3 regions of the Anaerobacillus sp. MEB173 genome follow, and region 2 is predicted to be linked to each of the others. Evidence: riboswitches for the same ligand, from Rfam matches in the RefSeq annotation. Region 2 holds a riboswitch; each other region holds the start of a gene.
The links. A riboswitch is a leader RNA that binds a small molecule or an ion and turns the genes downstream of it on or off. The one in region 2 is predicted to bind cyclic di-GMP.
Positions count from the first base shown of each region.

Region 1: it holds a riboswitch for cyclic di-GMP, as region 2 does, so the genes downstream of both, ACJ2A9_RS12525 (type II secretion system protein) here and ACJ2A9_RS01495 (Flp family type IVb pilin) in region 2, are expected to answer to the same signal.
Region 3: it holds a riboswitch for cyclic di-GMP, as region 2 does, so the genes downstream of both, ACJ2A9_RS00320 (WxL domain-containing protein) here and ACJ2A9_RS01495 (Flp family type IVb pilin) in region 2, are expected to answer to the same signal.

Region 1 is NZ_JBJMAU010000005.1:138,296-144,196, forward strand. Features, by position in the region: gene pilM (type IV pilus biogenesis protein PilM) at 1-226, opposite strand, end outside; gene ACJ2A9_RS12520 (prepilin peptidase) at 352-1,104, opposite strand; gene ACJ2A9_RS12525 (type II secretion system protein) at 1,117-1,521, opposite strand; cyclic di-GMP riboswitch class II at 1,658-1,741, opposite strand; gene ACJ2A9_RS12530 (type II secretion system F family protein) at 1,828-3,036, opposite strand; gene ACJ2A9_RS12535 (type IV pilus twitching motility protein PilT) at 3,036-4,079, opposite strand; gene ACJ2A9_RS12540 (GspE/PulE family protein) at 4,091-5,746, opposite strand; gene ACJ2A9_RS12545 (VanW family protein) at 5,777-5,901, opposite strand, start outside.
Region 2 is NZ_JBJMAU010000001.1:298,609-304,509, forward strand. Features, by position in the region: gene ACJ2A9_RS01465 (CpaF family protein) at 1-581, opposite strand, end outside; gene ACJ2A9_RS01470 (AAA family ATPase) at 595-1,791, opposite strand; gene cpaB (Flp pilus assembly protein CpaB) at 1,837-2,361, opposite strand; gene ACJ2A9_RS01480 (pilus assembly protein TadG-related protein) at 2,381-3,283, opposite strand; gene ACJ2A9_RS01485 (TadE/TadG family type IV pilus assembly protein) at 3,283-3,666, opposite strand; gene ACJ2A9_RS01490 (A24 family peptidase) at 3,663-4,154, opposite strand; gene ACJ2A9_RS01495 (Flp family type IVb pilin) at 4,259-4,426, opposite strand; cyclic di-GMP riboswitch class I at 4,520-4,604, opposite strand; gene ACJ2A9_RS01500 (Flp family type IVb pilin) at 4,617-4,784, opposite strand; cyclic di-GMP riboswitch class I at 4,869-4,954, opposite strand; gene ACJ2A9_RS01505 (DUF192 domain-containing protein) at 5,208-5,546, shown strand; gene parC (DNA topoisomerase IV subunit A) at 5,629-5,901, opposite strand, start outside.
Region 3 is NZ_JBJMAU010000001.1:71,437-77,337, reverse strand. Features, by position in the region: gene ACJ2A9_RS00325 (lysine N(6)-hydroxylase/L-ornithine N(5)-oxygenase family protein) at 202-1,503, opposite strand; cyclic di-GMP riboswitch class I at 1,796-1,881, shown strand; gene ACJ2A9_RS00320 (WxL domain-containing protein) at 2,029-2,610, shown strand; gene ACJ2A9_RS00315 (WxL protein peptidoglycan domain-containing protein) at 2,678-3,742, shown strand; gene ACJ2A9_RS00310 (XdhC family protein) at 3,950-4,777, opposite strand; gene ACJ2A9_RS00305 (FAD binding domain-containing protein) at 4,886-5,734, opposite strand; gene ACJ2A9_RS00300 ((2Fe-2S)-binding protein) at 5,728-5,901, opposite strand, start outside.

The DNA of each region.
Region 1 (5,901 bases), on a different contig from region 2:
GCCGCTTTTTTATCCCCCATTCAATGACACATTCCTTTAGAAATTGTACTAATGCAGCATCATCAACAATTTTGCCATTCACAATCACACCATCAGGTAAACGCTTTTCCTTCCATCGCTTCACACCAGCTATAGTATGCGTATGATTTTCAACCATCCGAATTACATAATCATTCAACGCCAAGCTCACAATCTTCTTATTAGGTTTAAAAGAAAATAAAGACAACGCATGTCACTCCAATTGTTAATTTATAATGTAGAATTTAGAATTTAGAATTGTTGAAAGTCTCTCAAAGACGCTACTTTGAAAATGCTCAGGCTAATTCTAAATTCTACATTCTCAATTCTAAATTAGATTAGTTGTATGTACCAATTCCATAGTTGTTCGCCGTAGTAGTAGGCGGTTAGGGTGCCTAGGGCGATGTAGGGGCCAAAGGGCATCGGTTTGCCTCGTTTTACCTTTCCTACTAACATTAGCATACTACCAAAGACCGCTCCAAACAATGTCGAAAAAAAGAACGCTAACAGTACACCTTTGATCCCCAGAATAAAGCCGAGCAGTGCAAAGAGTTTAATGTCGCCTCCTCCCATACCGCCCCTGCTAGCCAGGGCTATGAGAAACAGGAGAATACCACCGACAAAAAAGCCGACAATCCCGTCCCACCACGGCTGATGAGGAACAATGAACTGAATAGGAATAAAAAGCAAAAAGAAAAACAGCAAGATTTTATTCGGAATTAACATCCTATGAAAATCAGAGATGGAAATAATAACAAGCAATGAAACTAGACATAGTGCTAAAATTAAATCTTTCCCAAAACCGATAATATAAAATGAAAACACAAAAAGAACTGCCGTCAGCAATTCAAAAAAAGGGTATTTAATTGAAATCGATATGCGGCAGCCTCTGCACTTGCCGCCTTGTAGTATGTATGATAAGACTGGAATAAGCTCGTACCAATTCAGCGTCCGCTCACATGTCGGGCAATGGGAGCGAGGAGTCACAATCGACTCCCCATCCGCCACCCGAATCCCAACTACATTAAAAAAAGAGCCTAGGACTAAGCCTAGGGCAAAAAGATAGAGATAAAGGAATGTTGTCATGGGATCAGTCCTTTAAGTTGTAGGTCCTGTATAAGTAACATTTCCCGCAGCACCAGCAACACTCCCTTTTGAATAGGTTATTGAAATGGTTGGTACATTATTTGTAAAAGTAACAGTCCAGTTATCATCAGCAACCGCTGTTTTTGTCCACGGGTCATTAATACCGCTTTCTAAGTATGTTTTTAGCTCAGTTTTATCAATGGTAGTAGTATTCCCACCTGCTGAAGCATATAATCTAGCTGCACTAGCAAGCATCTCCCCATTAGCAACCGCCGCATTTTGTTTTGAGTTCTCAATTATACCGCCAATACTAGGCACCGCAATCGCTGCAATAATCCCTAAAATAACAACTACTGCTAAAAGCTCGATTAGTGTTAATCCTCGCTGGTCTTTCATTAACTTCATTTTCTTTATCATTTATTATTCCTCCCTTGTTTTACTTTTTTCTTAAAATGATAAAAAGATATAAATAAAGTAAAGTGTTGATTCTTTACGTATTACTATTTCCAAAGTACAAAATTAAAAAAGCCTTTTTTACATTGCATACATCAACATAAAAAATGGCCGGTTGCACTACTTGCTCCTCATCATCCAAGTGCCCACATACAGATAATGACTCATCACATTCCTCTAATATCATAATCTAATTGTCGTTTCCTGTCTTCACTAAAATTATACCAATTTACCTAGGAAATAATAGTGAAATATTAGTGACATCTGCTTTTAAATCGAGTTGAAAATTTCAAACATTGGTACCATGATGGCTAACACAATTACCCCAACAACTGCCGCTAAGACAACGATCATTAATGGTTCAATAAGTGACTTTAGCGCATCAACAGTTGCTTCAACCTCAGCTTCATAAAAGTCAGCGACCTTCTCAAGCATTAAGTCGAGTGAGCCTGTCTCTTCGCCAATTGAGATCATTTGCGTAACTAGAGGTGGAAAGACCCAGCTTTTTTCAAGGGGAACGGTCAATGAATTCCCTTTCTCTAAACTGTCTCGTGCTTCTAGCAATACTTTACCGATGACTGGATTATCTACGACTTTTGTCACAATTGTTAATGCTTGTAAGATCGGAACTGAGCTTGAGAATAATGATGATAACGTTCTTGTCATCCGGGCGAGTGCGGACCGCTGCATAAGTTTACCGAATAACGGCATTTTAAGCAGACCATAAGTCGTAAGCATTTTGAACTGCTCATCTTTATATAATATACGAAAAACTACAAAAAGTGCAATAATGATTATTAATAAGATCCACCAAAACCGTTGCACCCAATCACTGAGACTCATGACTAACTGTGTAATCCACGGTAATTCGGCATCAAAGCTCGCAAACATATCGACAAATTGCGGAATTACTTGTCCGAGCAGAAACATAACGACAAACACGGTGACAATCCCGATTACAATCGGATAACTAAGTGCTGATTGGACTTTTTTTCTTAGCTGATACTGTTTTTCAAAATAAGTGGCTAATCGGTCTAATGTATCATCGAGATTTCCACTGACTTCGCCCGCATGAACCATATTGATAAACATCGGCGGAAAGACTTTTGGGTGTTTTTCAATCGCTGCAGAAATCGATGTTCCCTTTTGTAAGTCTTCTTCAACCTCTGTTAACACTTTTTTCAGCAAATTGCTGCTTGTCTGTTTGGCAAGAATTCGAGTTGAATCGATCACGGTCACGCCGGCACGAATGAGCGTTGCAAATTGACGGCAATAAATAACAAAGTCCTGATGCTTCACACTGTTGCCGCCAATGGAAATGTCCTGCTTCCAGATGCTTGGTTTTGTTTCAACAACTTCAATCGCCAGGATTCCCTTTTCCTTTAACTGCTGAAACGCCCGGTACCTTGATTCGGCTTCAATCGTCCCTTTCTTTTTTCGTCCAAGTCGGTCTTTGCCGAGATAACTGTAATACGACACTAGTACGCCACTCCTTCACCGAGGAAACTTTCGGCAACTTCTCTGGATATTTTCTGTTGATCAACCAGTTCTTTGATCGACATTTCTATCGTCTGCATCCCACTCGCTCTGCTTGTTTGCATCACACTTTTAATTTGATGATTCTTTTCATTTCGAATTAAGTTCGCAACCGCAGACTGGTTCACTAAAATTTCCGTTGCTGCCACTCGCCCTTTCCCATTTGAGAGTGGGAACAGTCGCTGTGAAAGTATACCAACAAGAACACTTGCAAGCTGAATCCGGATTTGCGGCTGCTGATGCGATGGAAACACGTCAATAATACGATCAATCGTTTGCGGTGCACTGCTCGTATGAAGCGTTGCCAACACTAAATGTCCTGTTTCCGCTGCCGTTATTGCCGTTGAAATCGTTTCTAAATCACGCATCTCCCCAACTAAAATGATATCAGGGTCTTGTCGTAATGCTGCCCGTAATCCATTGGCAAAATTTAACGTATCAAAGCCGACTTCACGCTGATTAATAATACTAAATCGATGCTTATGTAAATACTCAATTGGATCTTCAAGAGTAATAATGTGCTTCGATTGTTTCCTGTTAATATAATCAATCATTGCTGCAAGTGTCGTTGATTTCCCAGATCCGGTTGGTCCCGTTACTAAAAAAAGGCCCTGCGGCTTTTCAGCAATTGCTTTTAATATTGGGGGCATTTGTAAATCATCCAGACTCGGTACGGTTGCGGAAATAACACGAGCAACAATACAAATATGAGAGCGCTGGCGGTAAACATTCATCCGAAATCTTGAAACTCCAGGAAGGCCGTATGAAAAATCTAGCTCGCCCTTATTAAGGAAGCTCTCCCATTGGTGACTCGGAACAAGTGCTTTTGCCATTGTTTCCGTTTCTTCAGCAGTCAAGACATCCTTTCCATATTGCTTCAAACTGCCGTTCAGTCGAAGAATTGGCGGGGCGCCTACTGTAATATGCAAGTCGGAAGCTTTTGCTTCAAAGGCAACGCGAAGCAAATCTTCAATTCTTTCTTTCATTATCTCCCCTCCTAATCACTCAATGTTACTCTCAGAACCTCTTCGGTCGTTGTCAACCCTTGTTTTACTTTTAACAGTCCGTCATCAATTAAGAAAATGGTTCCTGATTTAAGCGCATAATGACGAATTTCAGACACTGGACGGTTATTCATTATGAATCCTTTTATTTGTTCATCGACCTTTAACACTTCCTGAATCGCCAGTCGGCCCCGGTAGCCCGTCATATTACAGCTATGACAACCACGACCGCGTTTTAATGTATCGACAGATAAGCCACGTTTCTTAAAAATTTCCTTCTCCCGTTCTGTTGCCTGATAAGACTCCTGACAATCTCGACAAATTCGGCGAACAAGCCGCTGCGAAACAACACCAGCTAGTGATGAAGCAATTAAAAACGGTTCAATGTCCATATCAACAAGTCTTGTAATCGTTCCAATTGAATCATTCGTATGTAATGTGCTTAATACTAAATGACCTGTTAATGAAGCACGTACAGCAATTTCTGCGGTTTCCTGATCACGGATTTCCCCGACCATCACAATGTCCGGGTCTTGACGCAATATTGCCCGCAAGCCTTTGGCAAAGGTCATTCCAATATTTCCATTCACTTGAATTTGATTAATCCCTTCTAGTTGATACTCAACAGGATCTTCAATCGTAATAATGTTTACTTCTTCATTATTTAATTTATTTAATGCCGCATAGAGTGTCGATGATTTCCCTGATCCAGTCGGTCCAGTAATCAGGACAATGCCATTTGGCTGTGAAATCATGCCTGAAAAAAGGGCAAAACTATGACGGTTAAAGCCTATTTTTTCGATATCATTTAACTGTGTACTAAGATCAAGAATACGCATAACAATTTTTTCACCGTATACAGTTGGCAATGTTGAAAGACGAATATCGACTGGTTTAAAGTTAATATTCAACTTCATCCGGCCATCTTGCGGAATGCGCGATTCGGTAATATTTAAATTGGCCATAATTTTAATCCGGGCAATAATGACACTTTGCATATGCTTTGGCAATGTCCGTTCTGTTCTAAGGACACCATCAATCCGGTAGCGAACCCGAACTTCATTTTCCTGAGGGTCAATGTGTACATCACTTGCCCTTGAGCCGACCCCTTGTGAAATAATTTGATTCACAAGGCGAACAATTGGTGACTCTTCATCTGTAATTCTTGTTTCCTCTATTTCTTCATTTGTTGGAAGATCACTCATCACCTCTTCCATCGACTCTTGCAATTCATAATACTTATTAATCGTTCTAAGCAGCTCGTCCTTTGTGGAAATTGCCGGCTCTACTTGGAATCCCGTTGCCATTCGAATCTCTTCAATCGCAAAATAATCCATCGGGTCAGCCATTGCGACAAATAGTTTATTGCCTTCTTTCTTAAGAGGCAACACATTATGACGTTTCGCTAGATCTTTTGGAACGATGTGAATTAAGCTCGTATCGATTGGATAGCGATACAAGCTAATATGCGGAATTCCGAGCTGAAATTCAAGCACTTCAATCAGCTGCTGCTCAGTAATGTAGCCTTCCTGAAGAAGGGCATCTCCCAGCTTTTGGTCACGTGATTTTTCTTTTAATGTTTTCTCTAGCTGTTCTTCTGTGACTAAGCCTGACTCAACAAGTAAATCACCTAATCTTTTTCTAGCCATTTTCCATCCCTACTTATTTACATCTATTTTTTAGTGGCCTTTAATTGGACCATCAAGATCCTTTAACCAATCCCAGTTTTCTTCTTCGGTATCATCCTCTTCACCATTTCCGGCAGATGAACCTTTATCTTGTTTCTTTTTTGTTTCACCTGTTT
Region 2 (5,901 bases):
TTTCGAATGGTAATGGACGGTCCCACTAATGATAATGGCGGGATAATTGCGTTCACCCTTGAGCCATCAGGAAGACGAGCATCGACCATTGGACTGCTTTCATCAATTCTTCTGCCAAGTGGTGAGACAATTTTTTCGATGACCTGTAAAACATGCTCATTATCACGGAAGTAATAGTCACTTAATATGAGTTTCCCTTTTTTCTCGACATAAATTTGAAATGGCCCATTAACCATAATTTCTGAAACATCTGGATCATTTAATAAGGCGGTAATTGGTCCAAAGCCAATTAACTCATATGTCACAGTATTCGTTAACTCTTGTTTATCTTCAAATGATAAACGTTCATTTTTGTCATTGAGAAACTTCATGGCCTCTGTTTCAATGAGTTCCTTTTGCTCGTCATCAGATAGGTTAGGTTTCTTTTTTAACTCGGTAATCAGGTGGCTTTGTAATGCTTTTTTTAGCTCTGACTCCTTTGGTCTGTTTGCTTCCCTATTTTTTAATGAAATATGGTCTTGTCCTTGTTCATTCGTAACAGTAGAGAGATTTTTTTCATTAAGACGTTTTAATAATGACATGTAACATCTCCCTTTATTTTTTATTTTTGCTTAGGAAAAACGATCGTTTCTTCTTTTCTTGCTTTCTTGCCTGTGTGCCTACTGGTTTTAGATTGACTAACTGTTCCGATAGTTTCATCAATGCTTTGGCTACTGGCTTTCTTGGTGCCATTGTGACAAATGGTTCACCTTTATTGATCGATGAAATGACAGTGCGGTAGTCACTTGGAATTGTTGCTTCAATCTTTACCCCCAATACATTCTCAACCACTTCCTTTGTCATGCCTTCTGAATCGGAATCTCGGTTTAAGATTGGTTTGATCTTCTCTTTAAGTCCTAATAAATCCAACGTTTCAATCGCCAATTTCCCATTTTTCAATGCTGGCAAATCTAATGTGGCAACGAGAATAATAATATCGGAATGCTCTAGAGCTACTAAACTTGTTTCAACAAAGGCTGGGGGAGTATCAACGATAATGATATCGTACTCTTTTTTCATCGTTTCTAACAGATATGCGATATGTTCTCCTGTAACCAATTCTGCAAATTCCGGTTGTGTCGGGGCTGCGATAATATCAATTCCACTCTTATTGTGTAATACATACCGGTCAATGGATTTATCGCCGTTCTCATAAGACTGCTTGACCCAGTCATAGATTGATTGGTTGATTTGCTGGTCAAACAACAGGGCGACATCACCAAATTGTAAATCTAAATCAATGACTGCAACCTTTAAGTTATGTTTGTTTAAGGACACGGCAGTATTAACACTAATCGTAGTTTTCCCTACACCGCCTTTTGTACTGCAAACCGTAATAACCTTGCCTTCCTTTTCATCATCATCTCTACTGGAGTCACCTTCGAGCTTTAACTGAACAACTTTTTCAGCTTTTGTGACCGATTCAATTACTTCCGCTTCATCGCTTTCAATATCAAGGACATCAACAGCACCGGCAAACATCGCTTTTTTGTAATCGATATTGTCTTTATTTAATAATAAAAGTACAGCTGTAAGTGGGAACGTTCGTGTAATTTCCTGACAAATGTCGTATGGATTATTGCTACTATTAGGCCCGATAATGACAACGGTTCCTTTAGCTAATGCCAGGTCCGCTTTCAAATCAGAAACTATATCAAAAATCTTGCTGCTTTTTTTCAAATCAACAAGCATCATTTTAACGGCGGTTGAGTACATTCTTTTTTCAGATAAAATAAAATAATTCATTCTCATATTCGTATCATTCCTTTTATCCTGAACAACGGGCAGTTAAAACGCCTATTTCATTAATTGCTCTAAGGATATTTTCACCTGTGGTGAAGGGGCCTCATCTTCTCCTCCGCGAAGCATAAGAGTCATCACACCAATTTCTTGTACATAAGCAAGTGTCGCCCCTTCAGACGGACTTACTTCTAGGGTAACCATTTCATATGGCTCCTGATTCGCATCTGGCTCATTTGTTACTGTTTTGCCAACCGCTATGATTTTTACATTGCTGAGAATCACTTGTGATGATGTATGTTCATCCGTTGGTAAAGGTAGTACAGCGACAATATCAACGTAAGATCCTGGTCTCACAAAGCCTGACACACTTTGAATAGAATTTACTGCAATCGACATCGCTCTTTTTCCTGCTTCAATTTCAAAGGCATCCACTGGGTCCTCCTCAGGACTTGTTTCCTCTACTACTTCCTGGGCTGCCATTACTGACTGTTCATTTGTTTCATCTTGGGAGGCTACTAGATAGATCAAAATGGACATCACCATGCCAAATGTGATAGCCAGCATCCAAAGTTTTTTCATATTCACGTTCATCACCTATTTACTGTGTAAGTTTATATCCATATGTTCCGAAATTGGATTGATTTGGAGAAGATTCACCTGATTGAGCAACCTGTATAAACCGTCCTACAACTTCTGCACCTTGGTTTGTTGAAGAGACACTTTCGATAAAAAATGAAGCAAAACCAACAACACGAACTTGTTTTATTTGATTTTGATCCAATTGAACCGGCTCATAAATTGGGACGAGCACAACACGAGCACAGCCTGGTGGGTAATTTAAATAGGTAGCATTGGGACAAGCTGATATCCTCGGTTGTATCCCATCCCTCGTCGGCCCGGCAAGGTTTCCGGTTTCCGTACTTAAGGTTGACCCTACCTTTAACTCAAATCCATACCCATTCATTAAATCCGTCGTGTAGTTTTTGGCACCGGGACCTGTTAAGGCGATTGCCCCAAAGTTCCCACTAGCCGAATCACTGACCTTTAACGTTTGACTAACACCAAAAGCTAAATTATGAGTTGGTTGAACGCCTAAAGGAATCGCTCCTATTCCAGATTGGATTGGGAGTAAGTCAACTCTCGCCCTTGCTTGGATGGTTGGTTCACTAATTCCGAGTACAGTCGCAAAGTGCATTGTTGCTTGTTTATTTGCGGTGACCTCAATGGATGTATTTTGAATCCTTGTTGAAAAATGACTCAAATCACCTTGATTAAATTGTATCGTTTTATTGACTTCTCCTTGTGCTTTGGCATGAAAACTCGGAAGCTCCTGCGCACCCGCTAATGCCGCCGCATCAACGATTTTTTGGAGTCTGTTTTTTTCAAGGTAAAGGGAACCCGCATCAAGGACTAAAGCCATAAACCCGATAAAAATTGACATACTAAATGCCACTAAAACAATAACAGCACCATCTTCTTTTTTTAGAAAGTTATTCAGCATCATTCAATCCTCATTACCGTTTTCGATTGCAGCACTACGGTTTCAGGTAATATTTCTTTAAACAATGGAATGGAGAATGTTACTGGATAAGACAAATGAACGGTGACATATGTGCCACGCGATCGACTTCCCTTTGAAGGTGAGATTGAAACGTTCATTGCACTTGATGTTAAGGTTGGAGCAGCTGCACTTATCCTTTCATGAATTTGTGCATCCGTTCCACCAACACTCGCTACTCTGGCAGCTTCCCGTCCTGCATGCTCAAGAGTAAGATAAGAATGGAATATACGACCGAAGTCAATAATTCCAAACAATAAAAATAAGAGTATCGTTAATGATAAAGCTAATTCAACAGTTGCTTGACCTTTTTGTGATCTAATCAAAATACATTCACTCCCGTGTAGCAAACTGTACCTAAAACGATCGCCACGCCGTAGGGAAAAGCATGATGGTATTCATTTTTATTCAAACTGTCCAGTGATCTAAGTTGAGCTGAAAAGAAAATTCGCTTTAACGTATTTATTAGCTCTTTTTGCTTAAGTAAAATGACGAAGGCAATCATTCCGCCAATGATTGTAATATAGATAAAGGAACCGAAAACAAAACCTGTTCCTTGTAATGCACCAATTGCCATAAGTAGCTTGACATCACCTGCGGCCATTCCTCCTAACACATAAGGGATCACTAATAACCCAAATCCCATTAAGAAGCCAAATAAACTAAATAAAAACCCTTCCCAGCCGAGTGTTGCAGTGTTAATAATAAAACCTAACAAGATAGCAGGAAATGTAACAACATTGAAAATTTTTCTGTTTTTCAAGTCAGTAAAGAATGAAATAGCTAAAATGATAAAGAGGATTGCAATTGTCATGAAAGATCACCTCGAAAAAAATCCTACTTTCTGCTGTAGATAAAGTAGGATTTTTAGAATTAACATATAATAGTTGTTAGGAATTTAGTAATAAGTAATGACCCTTATTTCAGAACAGACTCTTTAAGTGCCTCAACCTTTGTTTTTAAAGTATCACCAAAGGCAACAAATGCTGCAATTGCTCCAACTGCAATTACTCCTAAAATTAAGCCGTACTCTGTCATTCCTTGTCCTTCTTCTTCTTTTACAAATCGTTTTACTGCGTTCATCATTGCGTGTGACCACCCTTCAGAATATAAAATTATTTTAATATAATGTCATAAAAAAATACTACCCCCGAAGATAGTATCAATGTGATCACTATTTCCGGCAACTGGCTGGCATATCGTTTTTGATGAAGCCCCTCTAGTTTTGCGTCTCAAGGTTTCCCTTGGTTTGCCTTTATCATTTTTTATTTATCTATTAATTTAAGATAGAGTCTTTTAACGCTTCAACCTTAGTTTTTAATGCATCTCCAAAGGCAACGAATGCTGCAATTGCTCCAACTGCAATTACTCCTAAAATTAAGCCGTACTCTGTCATTCCTTGTCCTTCTTCTTCTTTTACAAATCGTTTTACTGCGTTCATCATTGCGTGTGACCACCTTTCAAAATGTTTGGTTTTTGTCATAAAAAAATACTACTCCCCGAAGAATAGTATCTGGTGATCACTATTTTCGGCAACTGGCTGGCATATCGCTTTTCGATGAAGCCCCTCTAGTTTTGCGTCCCAAGATTTCCCTTGGTTTGCCCTTATCATAATTTTATAAAAAGCAACAACAAGCTTCCTGTTTGTTGTTGTCGAAGTGTGTCATTGCTTATGAACTAATATTATCACCCGAATTAATATTGTACAATAGCAACATTATTCCTCTATTACCAAAAAATACACCTATATTAAATCGTTTATTTTACATATAATACGCTCAATCTTAATAAAATAAGTCCGTTATATCTACGTTTTTTTAATGTTTGTTACTATTAATTATGAGATAGAGTAAAAGGTCGTGAGGAAATGAAATTAATTTCAGGGAATCAAATACATAATATTCCAATAACAATTTCAAATTATGATACATTTTTTCAAAGAACAAAAGGGTTAATGTTTCGTTTTAAGCCGATTGTTAATGAAGGAATAATACTTTCCCCATGTAATTCGATTCATATGTTTTTTATGTTTTTCTCGATCGATGTTGTATTTATAAATGCCAATAATGAAATTGTTTTTGTTAAGGAACATGTAAAACCATGGACAGCAATTTTTCCGGTAAAAAATGCAAAAGCAGCAATCGAGTTACCGGCTGGTACCATTTCAAAATATTCCATTCAAAAAGGAGACAGAATTGAGCTTTAGCAGAAAAGCACCAGAACATTACCCCGAACAAAAAATAACTATCAAACAGAGGTAGCTCCGTTTGATAGTTATTTTCACCTTACTATTCTTTTTCCGGTACAATTTCTTTCCATACATCAACAACCAGTCCGACTTGATTTTCATCAAGAACAAATGAACCATTACTGTATCGGTCGGTTGGGTTTAATTGCTGTGAATCTATGACTTCAATATGACCTTTTTCAGCTTGTATGAACATTTGTTCGTCCCCTTCAGTTATTACTTCAAAAGCAACAATACGATGTGGATTTCGCTTTAATTCCCGGAGCATGATTAGACCGCGCTTTGCACGTGACGTCTTCTCAAACTCACTTAA
Region 3 (5,901 bases), 230 kb from region 2:
TTCTAAAGTAACTTTAAATTTTAATCCTTATTTAAAAATTAAATTAAACAGGCTGCCGAGACATTCTCGGCAGCCTGACTATTATTAATAATAAAGATGGTTTTTATATTGCTCTTAAGAATATTAGTTCATGTTTAGCTGAAGTAAACCTTTTCACAAAATCACCTAGAATTGGAGAATTTTACTGTGCAGTAAATAGTTCTAAAATTTATCCGCATCAAAATTTTGAAATACATATTTATCATAGATCGGAAAAATCTCTTTTCCTAATAAATCATTAATGATAATCTTATTTCGATGTACAGCAAGTCCTAAATTTGTTGATCCAACCCCATGAGAATGTGAAATTCCGCTGTGAACATAAATCTGATTTGGGATTTTTAAACGTAAACGATAATCCTTTTCTACTTCATATCTACCTTGTTCATCCCAAAACATGTATTCCCCTAAGTTCTTTTTTATAAATTCCGGAACAATCGGACGGTAGCCTGTACCCACAATGACAACTTCACTTTCGTGGGTAAAATCTTTATTTTGCTGCCACTGTGTGCAGAAAACTTCACATTTTCCATTCTTTTCTTTTATTCCATTAACTTCCGTTAAAACCTGAAGTTTTACATTCATGTCCTCCCCTGAAACGGAATGTTCATATAGTAAATTATAAATATCGGTAATCGTATGTGAACTAATTCCTTTGTATAATAAATCTTGTGATGCAAAAATTTTATCTTTTTGTTCCTGAGGAAACTTATAGAAATAATTCACATAGTCAGGAGAAAATTGCTCAACACTCAGCTTTGACTCTTCCATTGACAAAAAGCTTCTTGACCGAGTAATCCACGTTAATTGGTATTGGTGCTCCATTCTTTCCTTTAATAATTCACGGAATACCTCTGCAGCACTTTGACCGGACCCAATAATTGTGATGGATTTCGCATTTCGACAACTTTCTTTATACTGTAAAAATTTAGAGGTATGAAAAACATTCTTTTCAGAATCAACTTGAAATGATTTTGGTATAACCGGTGTGCTTCCTGTACCCAACACGAGGCTCTTGCATCTATATTCTTTTTCCTCAGATTTTTCAATATCTTCGACTATTACGCTAAAAACTTCTTTATCTTCTATGTACTCAAGTTCAGTTACTCTTTTACCAAAACAACAATTATACAACTTGGCGGCAGCCCATTGGCAATAATCGTTATATTCTCTTCTCGGGATATCTAAACGCTGTAAAAAGTAAAACGGATACATTCGATTTTTTTCGGATAAATAATTTAAAAAGCTATACTGATTCGTTGGATCAGCTAATGTTACTAAATCAGCCATAAATGGAACTTGAAGTCTTGTCCCGACAATTAACATCCCTGGATGCCAATTAAATTGAGGTTTTTGATCAAAGAAGAGTGATTGAACCTCTGAATGATCATCAAGCAATGCTGCAAGACTTAAATTAAAAGGTCCAATTCCAATTCCGATTAAATCATACACTTTTGAATCCATCATACTTTCCTCCCTCAATCATCTTATCTTTTTATTATGATAAGAATAGAGAAAAAGATTCAAAAAAGTGCCTGTTACTTGTTGAATTATCTTTACTAATCATCAACGAGTATAACCTTTAAAGTAGCTTCATCAAATAAAGAGTCCATTTCTTAACTCTATTTTTCTGAATGTTACACTGGAATAATTTGATGTATATCCTTTTTTTGATTTACAGAGTAATATTAGTTTCAGAGAGTGACGGACGACAAAATTCGACATAGATACAGAGAGTCAAAAATCGTTCTCATTTCTTTATTAAAGGCAAACCAGTTTAAAGATTGGGGCGCAAAGTTACAGACCTAAGGTGAATTTCACTATGGTGGCTGGGCCGCTGAAGAATGGAGAATGATACTCACAATACGAGTTGAAATTCAATATTCTTCCGATTCAAATCAAAATTTGTTTTGGAGGGATTTTTTAATGGAGAAAAACAAGTTCTTTTCTATAAATCAATCAAACAATCAATCTGTGGGAGGAAACAAAATGAAAAAAACTTTATTCAAAAAAGTAATTGCTACTACTATGGCGTTCGGTATTGCAGCAACTGCATTCAGCACACAATCATTCGCTTCTACTACATCTACTGTAACAGGTGGAGATTTAACTGGTGGAGGCGTTACATTTGCACCACTTTCTGCAACACTTAACGGTACTCAAATTACAACATCTGCAGACTGGACAATTGCTGACATTACGGATGCTCGTGGAACTGGATCAGGATGGAACGTATCAATGACTTTAGCACAATTCAAAGAATTTGACACTGTAGATAATGTTTATGTAACAAATGGTAAGGCACTTGCTACAAACACTCTAAAAGTAAAAACAGTACCAACTATCGCTCAAAAGGATACAACGTCATCAGAAACTTCAACAATTACGCCTGTTTCTCTAGATACAGCTTTAGATACAGGAAGTACAGTTAAACTTTTATCTGCTCAAATTGATGGTGGTATGGGATCATTTTCGTTCGGTAACTTAGGTGTAGAACTAACAATTCCAGCCAATGCATATGCAAAAACTTACAAAACGGAAGCAACCGTTTCTCTAAACACTGCTCCTTAATAAATGGTTAATTTTTTGAAAGTCCTCCAATACTAAGGAGGACTTTTTTATTTTAGGAGTGGTACGATTGAAAATCCGAGAAATCCATTGGATACTATTATCCATTATGTTTTTATCATTCCCTTCTTTCTTGGTTTATGCAGAAGGAAATGATTTTGAATTTCGGGTAGAGCCGATTTTTCCTGAATCTCAAATTGGGAATCAAGGTTATTACCACTTAAAAGGTAATCCGAATGAGACTGTCACGTTACAAGCAAGAGTGATCAACGACAGTGATAAAGAATTGAACGTAACGATTCGCAGTTTAAATGCTTATAGTGGAAATCAAGGTATTCTATATCAAACAGAACCTATTTTAGAAGGAACAGCAATCACCAATGATGAGTTTCAGTTTACTAAATTTGTGAAAAACCCTAAGGAATTAACACTCAGTCCTTTGGGTTCAGAGGTTGTTGAGTTTTCTGTCAATGTTCCAGACATAAATGGTACGTTACTTGGGAGTATAGAATTCCGAGTTTTTCAGGGCACAGAAGAATTGACTAAGAAGGAAGAAGATTCCCAACTACTAATCGACCAATATAGAGCCGTAAACCTTGGAGTACAAGTGGATATAACAGATTATAAAGAAACACCTTCATTAACCTTTGAAAGTCCACATTACTCTCCTGAACAAATGGCAATTATGGTCCCTATGGGTAACTCACATCCCGTTATCGTGTCAAATATCTCAGGAACATATAAAGTTACAAAAAGTAAAGATGAACCATTTTCCCTTACAGGAGACATGCCATCATTTAAAATGGCTCCCATGACAGCCTTTCATTACCCGATAAGATGGTCAGAAGGAACGTTAGAACCTGATGATTACAACGTAACATTTACTCTTAATGTAAATGGACAAACTCAAACCTATGAGCAGACTGTTTCGATTAGAAATGAGCAAGTCAAAGAGACACAGGAAAAGATGGAAGAACGTGGAGAAGTTGAAATTGCTCCTAAGACATTCCCATGGACAACTGTAATTATTGCTCTACTCCTTGTTATCGTTGTGATCTTACTTTGGATGATGAAGCGATCTAAACCACAAAGAAAAGACCGTAAGTATCCCATTCAAGATCCAAATGATACGTAAGAAAGCCTATCATGATGAGGTTTCTTATTAGACTATTTAATGTTCTGCTACTCGTCTTCTTCCATTTTTTATCAGAAGTTGTTCATATTTTTATTCAACAATAATCAAAGCCGGTGAAATTTTTACTCGTTGTAAAATTTCACCGGCTAATACTATATTATGAAAACTAACTCTCTTATCTATTGTCGTACCTACACAAAATCAATTTCACCCGTCCTCGCCACTCTGAATACTCGAAACGAGAGAATCCTCCCTTGGTTCCACAGCAGTATGCCCTTTCCTGCTCACTTTTATGATTTCCCCTATTATACTGATGGCAATTTCTTCTGTTGTTTCTGCACCTATGTCAATCCCTATTGGCGTATGCACGAAATCGAGTCGTTCCTTGGCTACACCTTCGCTTATTAACTTCTTAAAAATGCGAATCACCTTTCTTTTACTGGCAATCATTCCGAAATAGGCACATGGATAATGGAGTGCTGTTTTTAAGGCAATATCATCACTATCTTTTGTAACAATCATAACATATGATTTTTCATTAAGGCCGGCTTCGATCACTGCTTTGCCAATATCTTCATGAACAAATAAGTTGGAGGCATTAGGAAAACGTTCACTCGTGCAATATCCGGGGCGGTCATCGACGATCTTATAAGGAAATTCCAGAAAATCCGCGACCTTACTTAGTGCATAGGATACATGACCCGCACCGACCATGACGAGCTCAGGTCGTGATTTATAGACCTCAATAAATACACGGATTGTCCCGCCGCAGTTCATTTTTATTCCATCCTTAGCATCTTTATTTAATTTGTATTCGACAATTTTTGATTTTCCCTTTTGGATCGCCTCCACACTTTCTTCTATTACATAATATTCAGCCAGTCCACCGCCGACAGTCCCTTCAATCGTACCATCTAGGTAAACAATCATTTTTCCAACATTACTGGGAGTCGACCCTCTTGATTCGATAATCATCGCAAGTGCAAAGGTTTCATTCCGTCTTGTTAATGACGCTACTTTTTCCATTATGAGCATGATCATTTCCCCCTATTGGAATTACCTTTCGTCCAGCTGCCCTTTCCATCTATGGAGCGAATCATGTAAAGGGTGAATTCACTAAGCTAATAAATTCACCCTCATCCTTTATTTTAAAAAGTATCGCAAAAGATTCAGTGCAACCGTTTTTCGATAGGCTGCTGTTGAGCGCTGATCATCGATCGGTTTAATGATCGAGTCAAAGTCCGCAATGATCTCCTCCATAACCTTTTGATCCAAAGGAAATGATTTTCCAATCAGCTTCTGTTCAATCGCTGAGGAACGTACGATTGTCGGTCCAACCGCTCCAAATGCGAACCTTGCATCCACAATTCGATCTTTTTTTAACCGAAGCGAGCCGGCAAACGATACTTTTGCAATTGCATCAGCATTTCGGTTACCGATTTTTTCAAAAATAATCCGAGAACCTTCATCTAATACATCAGGCAAAATAATCTCCACCAGCAACTCATTCGCTAAACGTTGAACTCTTCTTGGCCCCTGAATAAACTCACTTATATCCACTAGACGCTGTCCATTAACAGAGCGCAGCAAAAGCTGAGCATTATAAACGTATAAAAGCGGTAACGTGTCTCCTGCCGGTGAAGCGTTGCAAATGTTGCCACCCAACGTGCCTCTGTTTCGAATTGCCGGTGCCGCAATCGTTTTGATTGCCCTCTTTAACGTATCAGGTATGAACCGGTTTTCCAGCAGTTCGCTATAGGTGCAGCAGGCCCCAATATGAAGGTCGTGACCTTGAATATAAACCTGCTTAAGTTCATTAAGGTGATCAATAAAAACAACCGGTTTACCAATCCGAGCTGGCAGCCCACGATAATTTTTGTGAAGGACCATCACATCGGTTCCGCCGGCAATGATCATACAGTCTTCGTTATTTAACTGTGTTAACGTCTGATCTAAACGCTCAAAGCGAAAGGATGTTGTTTTATCTACCATAGGCCTTCACCTTTTTTTGCAGCGAGCTTAAGGGCATCAACGATCATATTGTAGCCCGTACAACGGCAAAGATTGCCGGAGATTCCTTCCCGTATCTCAATTTCTGAAGCCTGTGGATGCTTTGACAAAAGTTCCGCACTTGCCATGATCATGCCTGGTGTGCAGAA